3 regions of the Idiomarina sp. 28-8 genome follow, and region 2 is predicted to be linked to each of the others. Evidence: predicted binding sites of a transcription regulator. Region 2 holds the regulator's gene; each other region holds the start of a gene.
The links. Region 2 encodes MetJ, which represses methionine synthesis genes. Its sites were predicted from a motif close to TAGACGTCTAGACGTCTA; they were not measured.
Positions count from the first base shown of each region.

Region 1: the regulator MetJ is predicted to act here: its motif matches at 1,311-1,328, upstream of msrA (peptide-methionine (S)-S-oxide reductase MsrA).
Region 3: the regulator MetJ is predicted to act here: its motif matches at 2,068-2,085, upstream of metK (methionine adenosyltransferase).

Region 1 covers NZ_DF266792.1:231,049-234,330, reverse strand. Annotated here, with positions in the region: gene RJ32_RS11350 (bifunctional tRNA (adenosine(37)-C2)-methyltransferase TrmG/ribosomal RNA large subunit methyltransferase RlmN) at 1-613, opposite strand, end outside; gene ndk (nucleoside-diphosphate kinase) at 753-1,184, opposite strand; gene msrA (peptide-methionine (S)-S-oxide reductase MsrA) at 1,351-1,896, shown strand; gene RJ32_RS11335 (IscS subfamily cysteine desulfurase) at 1,893-3,050, opposite strand; gene iscR (Fe-S cluster assembly transcriptional regulator IscR) at 3,081-3,282, opposite strand, start outside.
Region 2 covers NZ_DF266793.1:189,116-192,397, reverse strand. Annotated here, with positions in the region: gene RJ32_RS13000 (bifunctional aspartate kinase/homoserine dehydrogenase II) at 1-1,515, opposite strand, end outside; gene metJ (met regulon transcriptional regulator MetJ) at 1,690-2,013, shown strand; gene RJ32_RS12990 (malic enzyme-like NAD(P)-binding protein) at 2,010-3,254, opposite strand.
Region 3 covers NZ_DF266792.1:59,489-62,770, forward strand. Annotated here, with positions in the region: gene RJ32_RS10525 (YqgE/AlgH family protein) at 1-305, opposite strand, end outside; gene gshB (glutathione synthase) at 366-1,310, opposite strand; gene RJ32_RS10535 (16S rRNA (uracil(1498)-N(3))-methyltransferase) at 1,321-2,052, opposite strand; gene metK (methionine adenosyltransferase) at 2,168-3,282, shown strand, end outside.

The sequences.
Region 1 (3,282 bases), on a different contig from region 2:
AAGTACTTAAAGTAACGCGGCGTTTAGATAAACCGAAACCCAGGTCATCTAACATTAACTCCATTGCCGGAACAACATTGTTTAAATTAAGCAAGGGTTCACCCATGCCCATCATGACAACGTTCGTTACGGGTTTAATTCCGGTTTTTCCATAAGCCCCTAACAGCTGGTTCACCCGCCATACCTGGCCGATGATTTCCGCCACACTGAGGTTACGGTTAAAGCCCTGGGCCCCGGTTGAGCAGAACGTACACTCTAAGGCACAACCAACCTGAGATGACACGCACAACGTAGCGCGATCCCCTTCGGGTATCCAGACTGTCTCCACGTCCTGACCGTCAAACAAGGTCATAGCGAACTTAATCGTACCGTCCGATGACTGCTGTTGTTCGCGAACTTCAGGCGCGCGTATTTCAGCGACTTGCTTGAGCTTTTCACGCAATGCTTTATTAAGATTCGTCATCTCATCAAAGTCATCGACACAAAAGTGATACAGCCACTTCATTACTTGTTCAGCACGAAATGGTTTCTCACCCATCTCACGAAAGAACTCTTTAATTCCCTCACGATTCAGGTCGAGTAAGTTCACTTTTTTATCTATTGCGTTGGTCATAAAGCTCCGGTTTTTTGATGTGCTTCGACGTATTGTAGCCTGACATTCATGTCAGGTGAGCTCCTGACATAAACGTCAGGCTGCCTACATCTTAGATCTCACCTGATGCAATAGCATCAGGCTACATTCAAATACAGTCTTAGCGAGTACGCTGGCAAACTTCTTCGTCGCTGAAGAAGTAAGAGATTTCACGTGCAGCAGATTCAGTTGCATCTGAACCATGTACCGCATTTTCGTCTATAGTTTCAGCATAGTCGGCACGAATAGTTCCTGCCAGTGCTTCTGCAGGATTCGTAGCACCCATGATGTCGCGGTTTTTACGTACAGCGTCTTCACCTTCAAGAACCTGAACAACGATAGGGCCTGAAGTCATGAATTCAACCAAAGCACCAAAGAAAGGACGTTCTTTGTGTTCTGCGTAGAAACCTTCAGCCTGTTCTTTGCTTAAGTGCATCATTTTAGCACCAACAATGCGAAGACCAGCAGATTCAAAACGGTTGTAGATAGCGCCGATTAAGTTTTTTGCAACTGCATCAGGCTTGATAATTGATAGAGTGCGCTCTAAAGCCATGGTTATAAACTCCAATAAAATTAAGGGATAAATCAGTCGCGCGGATTATACGTGAGATCGGCGCAGAAATCGAATACCCAGTGATTGTTTTTTCATTCATTCTCAGCTAGGATGAGAGAACTTATATAGCCATATAGACGTCTATTTGACGATAAGGAGTTCTGACATGGCGAACAATGAATATGAACAAGCCACCCTGGGCGGAGGTTGCTTCTGGTGTGTTGAATCAGCCTTCCTTCAGGTAAAAGGCATTCAGTCGGTTAAATCGGGCTACACTGGCGGGCATACTGTCGATCCAACTTACGAGCAGGTTTGCAGTGGCGAAACAGGACATGCCGAAGTTGCACAACTCCAGTACGACCCGGAGCAAATCTCTTACCGTCAAATCTTAGAAATCTTTTTCACTTTGCACGATCCAACTCAGGTGAATCGTCAGGGTAACGATGTGGGTACTCAATATCGCACATCAATTTTTTATCATAACGACGCGCAAAAACGTGAAGCGGAAAGTATTATTGCGGAACTTGCAGCCGATGCAGCATTTGCAGCTCCTATCGTAACGGAAGTGACTGAGTTAGGGACTTTTTACCCGGCAGAGGATTACCACGAAAACTACTACGCCAGAAACCCGGAAAACCCGTATTGTCAGGCGGTAATTTCACCGAAGCTGGCTAAGTTCCGTAAAACCTTTGCTGGCCTGCTAAAGGACTAAGCAGCGCCTCTTAAGGTTCCGATAGTGCGGTGGATAAGCTCTACCGCACTATCGATATCTGCTTCGGACGTGTAACGCCCAATACTAAAGCGCAATGAACTCATTGCCAGCTCATGTTCAACGCCTAATGCTCTTAACACATACGAGGGTTCAACACTGGCCGACGTACAGGCCGAGCCCGATGAGAGCGCAAGATCTTTTAACGCCATTAGCAACAGTTCACCATCAACTCCGGCAAAACTGATGTTAGTAATATGCGGAACCCGTTGCTGGTCAGAGCCATTCAAAGTTACACCTTCTAACTGGCTAACCCCTTTCCATAGTCGCTGACGCAAGTTTTCAATTCGTGCGGGCTCCAGTTCCAGCTCGTTAAGAGCCAGTTCCGCCGCTACACCCATACCGACAATTTGGTGAGTTGGTAACGTGCCTGAGCGCATGCCACGCTCATGACCCCCGCCATGCATTTGCGCAAGCAGACGAACTCGCGGAGTGCGGCGTACATACAACGCCCCAATACCTTTAGGGCCATACATTTTATGAGCAGAAAGAGATAGTAAATCGACCGGTAATTCCGACATATCCATTGGCACTTTGCCGGACGCCTGAGCGGCGTCAACATGAAATATTGTGCCATTTTCACGGCACAAGTGACCTATAGCGGTTATATCCTGAAGCACACCTATTTCGTTATTAACCAGCATTGCGCTCACTAACACCGTATCTTCGCGCAAGGCTGAGCGGAACAAATCCATATCCAGCAAGCCGTCAGTTCCGACATCCAGATACGTCACTTCAAAGCCTTCTTTTTCCAGCTGTCCGCAGGTATCTAAAACCGCTTTGTGCTCGGTTTTAAGTGTAATAACGTGTTTGCCTTTATCTGAGTAATACTGAGCTGCGCCTTTTATGGCGAGGTTATCTGACTCAGTCGCACCTGAGGTAAAAACAATTTCGCGCGCGTCAGCGTTAATAAGATCAGCAACCTGATTGCGGGCAATATCGACAGCTTCTTCTGCCTGCCAGCCGTACTTATGCGAACGCGATGCGGGGTTACCAAACAAGCCATGCTGCGTTAAACAACCCATCATTTTTTCTGCTACAACAGGATCGACTGGCGTGGTTGCAGCATAATCAAAATAAAGAGGTAACTTAGACACTTGCTTGCTCCTGACAACTTAAAGGCAATATTATAGGTGAGAGTTTAACTTAATCTCTTCTTCACTGTGGTTATGCAACGCATTCTGCCTATTCAGAACGTCACCCACGTCCTCTTTCTTCATCAACTCAGCCAGCGTAATACCGTCCAGAAAGTCGGATATTCTGTCGCTTAACCCTTCCCACAAAGAGTGGGTCAGACAACGTTCGCCGCCCTGACAGTTAGCTTTACCC
Region 2 (3,282 bases):
GACGCCATTGTAATCCAGCCATAAACGCCTTGAGTTGGCTATGCCCATAACCCGCACGTCCATCACCTGATTAATACGGTCACGCTGCTGCCGGAACAGTTCCAGCCAGGCCGTACCAATGTTGCCACGACCAATGACCAGCACGCCCAGGCTGCGACGGTAGTTAAACAATTGGCTATGCAGGCGGTTGAGTAAACGGTTATCAAGCTTTTGCTCCAGAATAGCGACAGCAGAGTCACCATTTTGTGTCAGGGCAAAGCGCCGCACTTTTTGCTCAGAAAGCTGCAGTTTAAAGGTCGAGAACTGGTCGGTTTCCTGAATGCGGTTGCCGACAATGGCCAGCATGGAATACCCGCGAATTTGAGTAATGGCGTCACCGGCGCCCAGACTGTCCAACCAGCCGGTCAGGTAGTCTAAGTGGTTTTGATGAAACACCAGATACTGCTGATGATTTTCCGGCTCGGTCCAGCTGACCAGTGGCTCTAGTTCCAGTTCATCCAGACGTTTCACTAAGGCTTTATCGTGCAGCTCAACCTTAAACAGCACCACTTCAGACAGTGAAGTGAAGACTTTTCCACGAGGTTGGGTATTCTGGAACTGACCAATACGCGTTTGCTGATTTTCTACTTTCAGGCTGGAGCGAACGGAAATGACCATACGCTGACGGTCGACCGGCTGAAAGGTTCTTGGGTGCAGAACTGGGCTGCCAAGGCGCGCCAGTTCTTCAGCCTCGGTCCAGTCTAATGTTGGTAAACTGACTACGCGCTCAACTTTGCGCGGGTCTGCCGAATAAACGCCGGCTACGTCTTTCCAGATAGTAACCTGACGTGTATCCAGCAGACTGCCTACTAAGGTTGCTGAATAGTCACTGCCGTTACGGCCCAACGTTAAACTTTCGCCATTTAAACCGCGGGCAATAAAGCCGGTAACAATAAAGCGGGTGCCCGAGTGAGGAGCTACTCTTTGTAATAGTTTTTCACGAGAATGTTCTACCTGAATAACGGGTTCAGGGGCATCTGCAGCGAGTAAAAAGTCGCGGGCATCAATGTGGTCGGCGCGGGTGCCCTGTTTTTGCAGTAAAGCTGATAACAAGCGGGCAGACCAAAGTTCGCCGTACGACAGTAATTCGGCGTTATGGCTAATGGCTTCGTCGCTGGCTAACCAACGACGCCAGCGGGTGAAGTCTTGTTGTGACTGTTGCAGAAGTTGCTGCTGCAAATTACCGCTTAATAATTCGGTGATCAGCCCTTGCTGAAAACTCTCTAATTGATCTAGCAGAATGCTGGCGGTGTCGCCTGGCTGCGCCTTAGAATTAATAATGGCAAGAATGCGGTTGGTTGTATCTCCGGCTGCGGAAACGACGACTAAGTCGCTGGCACCAGCATACTCGGTTACAATTCGGGCAACGCGGCGATAGCAGAACGCATCAGCAAGACTGCTGCCGCCAAACTTATGCACCTGAACGCTGTCGGCAACGGCTTGCTTTTGCTCTTCTGTGAGCTGAGTTGTTGTCATTCCGCCTTCCTTAACTACTCGCTTGAATTAGGTAACTGCTACTAAGGCTAAAATATTGTCAGGCAAATGTCAGCAACTTTTAGCCATCTAGACGGATAAAATTTGACGGGGTCGTTCATTCGGGTACAATTCATTATAACTTATGTGGTTTTGTTATATAGCGGGACAATAACAATGAAATGGAACGGCGAATATATTTACCCTTATGCTGAACACGGTCGTAAGAGTCAGCAGGTGAAAAAAGTTACGGTCTCAATACCCACGCGCGTGTTAAAAGTACTGACCGATGAACGAACCCGTCGCCAAATTAATAATCTGCGCCATGCTACCAACAGCGAACTGCTGTGTGAGGCGTTTTTACACGCTTTTACCGGTCAGCCGCTGCCGGAAGATGAAGATTTGCAAAAATCTAATCCGAATAAAATCCCCAAAGCGGTGCGCGAAGAGCTAGAAGCCCGGGGATTACCTATTCCGACCGACGAAGAGCTCGACGATTAATCCTGCATATAATTTTTCGGTAAATCGATTTTAGCTGCGCCGGACTTCACCGCAGCTTCGGCAACGGCGCGCGATACCCGTGGGCACAAGCGCGGGTCAATTGGCTTGGGAATAATATAATCACGACCGAAGGTTAACTCTTTGACACCGGCCGCTTTTAATACTGATTCCGGAACAGGCTCTTTCGCCAGCTGGCGAATGGCCTCCACCGCTGCAACCTTCATTTCGTCATTAATAGCAGTAGCGCGCACATCTAATGCACCGCGGAACATAAACGGGAAGCATAAAACGTTGTTCACCTGGTTCGGGTAGTCCGAGCGTCCGGTTCCCATTATCAGGTCATCACGCGCCGCCATAGCGGTTTCTGGTTTAATCTCCGGGTCTGGGTTAGAGCAGGCAAACAGAACCGGGTTAGGCGCCATAAGTTTCAACTCTTCTGCGCTGAGTAAGTTTGGCCCTGAAACCCCCACGAAGATATCGGCACCTTCAATAACGTCTTTTAGTGTCCGTTTGTCGGTGTTGTTGGCAAACAGCTGCTTGTATTCGTTTAAGTCATCGCGACGAGTATGGATAACGCCCTTTGAGTCGAGCATATAAATGTGCTCGCGTTGTGCGCCACATTTAATTAAAAGCTCCATACAGGCAATGGCGGCAGCACCGGCACCAAGACAAACAATGCGAGACTCCGCCAGGTCTTTACCCTGAATTTCCAACGCATTAAGCATACCTGCGGCCGTCACAATGGCAGTACCGTGCTGATCATCGTGGAATACCGGTACATTGCAGCGCTCTATTAACGCCTGTTCTATTTCGAAACATTCAGGCGCTTTAATGTCTTCTAAGTTGATGCCACCAAAGGTATCGGCAATGTTAGCAACGGTATTGATAAAGTCCTGAGTAGTACGATGATTTACTTCAATATCAATAGAATCTAGTCCGGCGAAGCGCTTAAATAGAAGAGCTTTGCCTTCCATTACCGGTTTTGATGCCAGTGGCCCTAAATTGCCCAGACCAAGAATGGCGGTTCCGTTGGTAATAACCGCAACCATATTGCCTTTGGCCGTATAACGGTAAGCCGCGTCCGGGTCCTGAGCAATTTCCCGAACCGGCTCTGCGACGCCCGGGCTGTAGGCCAAAGCTAAATCTTTGCTGGTTTCTGCGGGAGTGGTGAGTTCAACCGAAATTTTACCCGGGGTCGGGTATTCGTGGTAATCCAGTGCCTGTTGGCGAAAATCTGTCATGCGGTGATACCTGAGTCTGGTTATCAGA
Region 3 (3,282 bases), on a different contig from region 2:
ATAATATCGTCACTCATCTTCTGGCTTGCGCGCCAATTGTCCTGCGGAGGGTGGATCACAAAGCCACGCTCACGGCCTACAGGCCCGCCCTGATAAACGCTGCCCTGTAAGTGCTGGTTATTTTCCGGGTAAACAATTTCCAGTTTATCCAGCAGCGAGGTTACGCTTAAATCGGCCGGCTGATTAATAACTAAGCCCATAGCGCCTTCTTCATTGTGCTCGCAGATATAGGTCACGGTCCGTTTAAACATTGGATCGTTCAGCATAGGTGTTGCTATCAATAAATGGTTCTGCAAACTGTTCATCGATTCACCGACTCCTTAACGATAATCTCTACTTACAACATGGGGGCGCATAGTTGAATTTCAATTCAGTTTTGCTTCTATTGCCTTAAAGACCTGTTCAGCAATATTAATGTCGTAGGCGTTTTCAATTTCGCGCATACAAGTTGGGCTGGTCACATTTATTTCCGTAATGCGATCACCAATAACGTCCAGGCCAACAATAATGAGCCCACGTTTTTTCAGTTCCGGTGCGACTTTACGAGCCAGAGCCCAGTCACTGTCAGATAAAGGCTGAGCGCGCCCGCTGCCTCCGGCGGCAAGGTTTCCACGGGTTTCTCCGGCGCTGGGAATACGCGCTAAAGAATAAGGCACAGGCTCACCATCAATAATTAAAATGCGCTTGTCGCCGTCTTTAATCTCTGGCAAGTACTTTTGCACCATGGCGTAGCGCTGACCTTTCTCAGTCAGAGTTTCAATAATAACGCCTAAGTTACTGCCATCGGCGCCCACTTTAAAAATTGAAGCGCCTCCCATACCGTCCAGCGGTTTTAAAATCACCTCACCATGCTTTTTATGGAAAGCTTTAATGACATCCGCTCTGGAACTCACTAGCGTGTCGGCAATAGAATCCGCGAACCACGAAGTAAAGAGTTTTTCGTTGCAGTCACGCAGGCTCTGCGGTTTATTCACCACCAGACTACCGCGTTGCTCGGCCAGTTCCAGAATCTGCGTGGCGTATAAAAACTCGCTGTCAAAAGGCGGATCTTTACGCATCATAATGACGTCAAAATCCTCCAGCGGACGGTATTCACTGTCGCTTAAGCTGTAAAAGTCCGTCTTTTGATCTTGAACGCGAACTTCCCGTGCAAAGGCCATTGGTTGACCGTTATCAATAACTAAGTCGCCCATTTCCAGATAGAAACACTGATAACCACGTGCCTGAGCTTCCAACAATAAACGAAAGCTCGTGTCTTTTTCGGTTTTAACGGTGGCGATAGGGTCCATCACCATAGCTAATTTCTTCATGTAAACTCCTTTAGCTTAAATCGCCAAACTGGTACTGCACGGCGGTTAGCGCTGAAAGCGCGGCGGTCTCTGTTCTTAGTACTCTTGGTCCTAAACGCATGGGTTTAAACCCTTGCCGCTCTGCGGCACTGACTTCAGTATCAGTGAACCCGCCCTCTGGACCAATCAATAATTGTATTCCCTTATCGGCCTGCTGGAATGACGACAACGGCTGGGTGGCGGTTGGGTCTAAGGTTAGGCGCAACCCTTCAAAGCTGCTTTCAATAAACTCAGTGAGTTGCTGTGCTGGCCTTACTTGTGGAACCACACTACGGCCACATTGCTCGCAGGCAGAATGGACAATTTTCTGCCATTGCAGCTGTTTCTTCTCCAGCCTGTCGCCACTTAATTTAACACAGCAGCGCTCACTAAACAGTGGGGTAATTTCGGTTACCCCCAGTTCTACCGACTTTTGCAGTACAAAGTCCATACGGTCACCGCGCGAAACAACTTGTGCTAAATGAACATTGACCGATGACTCAGATGCGTTAGCCTGACTGTGGGTGGCAATAAACTGTGCTGATTTTTTTTGAACCGAGGTAATTTTCGCCTCATAGTTCTGCCCGTCACCGTTAAATAAAACAATGCTATCACCTACGTTCAAACGCAATACTTTGATCAGGTGCTGGAAAGCATCCGGACTCAATTCGGTTTCAGTTTGTAAGCTTATAGAGGCGGGGTGATAAATCCGCGGTACTCGCATGTCGTCAGCCTTATTCGGACTTTTAGACGTCCAGAAGTAGAAAAAAACAGAGTGATCGGTTACATTATGCAACCAGTATTAAACGATTTCATTAAAATTAAGGAATAGTGGGCATATGTCACGTCACCTGTTTACCTCAGAGTCAGTGTCCGAAGGGCATCCGGACAAAATTGCCGACCAGATATCCGATGCAGTTTTAGATGCAATTTTAGCAAAAGATCCTAAAGCCCGTGTTGCTTGTGAAACCTACGTGAAAACCGGCATGGTACTGGTTGGTGGTGAAATTTCGACAAAGGCCTGGGTTGATGTCGAAGACTTGGCGCGTCAAACCGTAAAAGATATTGGTTACCGACACTCTGACATGGGTTTTGATGGTGCTTCGTGTGCTGTCTTAAATGCCATTGGTAAGCAAAGTGGTGATATCAATCAGGGCGTTGACCGTGCTAACCCGGAAGAGCAGGGCGCCGGTGATCAGGGCTTAATGTTTGGTTATGCCTCAAACGAAACCTCCGTTTTAATGCCTGCTCCTATTACTTACGCGCACCGGGTTATGCAGCGTCAGTCGGAAGTACGCAATAACGGTACACTGGACTGGTTGCGTCCGGACGCGAAAAGTCAGCTGACCTTCGTTTATGAAAACGGTAAGCCAGTCGCCATTGATACAGTCGTGCTTTCCACTCAGCACCGAGAAGACATTACTCAGGAAACGCTGCGCGAAGCGGTGATGGAAGAAATTATCAAGCCTGTATTGCCGGAGCAATGGGTTTCAAAAGACACACAGTTTCACATTAACCCAACCGGCCGTTTTGTGGTCGGCGGGCCTATGGGCGACTGCGGGCTGACCGGGCGTAAGATTATTGTCGATACCTATGGCGGCATGGCGCGTCATGGTGGTGGAGCCTTCTCGGGTAAAGACCCGTCAAAAGTTGACCGCAGTGCGGCTTATGCCGCGCGTTATGTTGCTAAGAACCTGGTCGCTGCGGGTCTGGCTGAACGTTGCGAGCTGCAAATTTCTTACGCCATTGGTGTGGCTGAGCCAACCTCAATTAGCATCGATACCTTTGGTACGTCTAAGCACTCAGAAGAGCAATTAATTGCGCTGGTTCGTCGTCATTTTGACTTACGTCCATATGGATTAATCAAAATGCTTGACCTGGAACGCCCAATCTATAAACAGACAGCGGCATACGGGCATTTTGGCCGGGACAACCTGCCGTGGGAACAAACCGA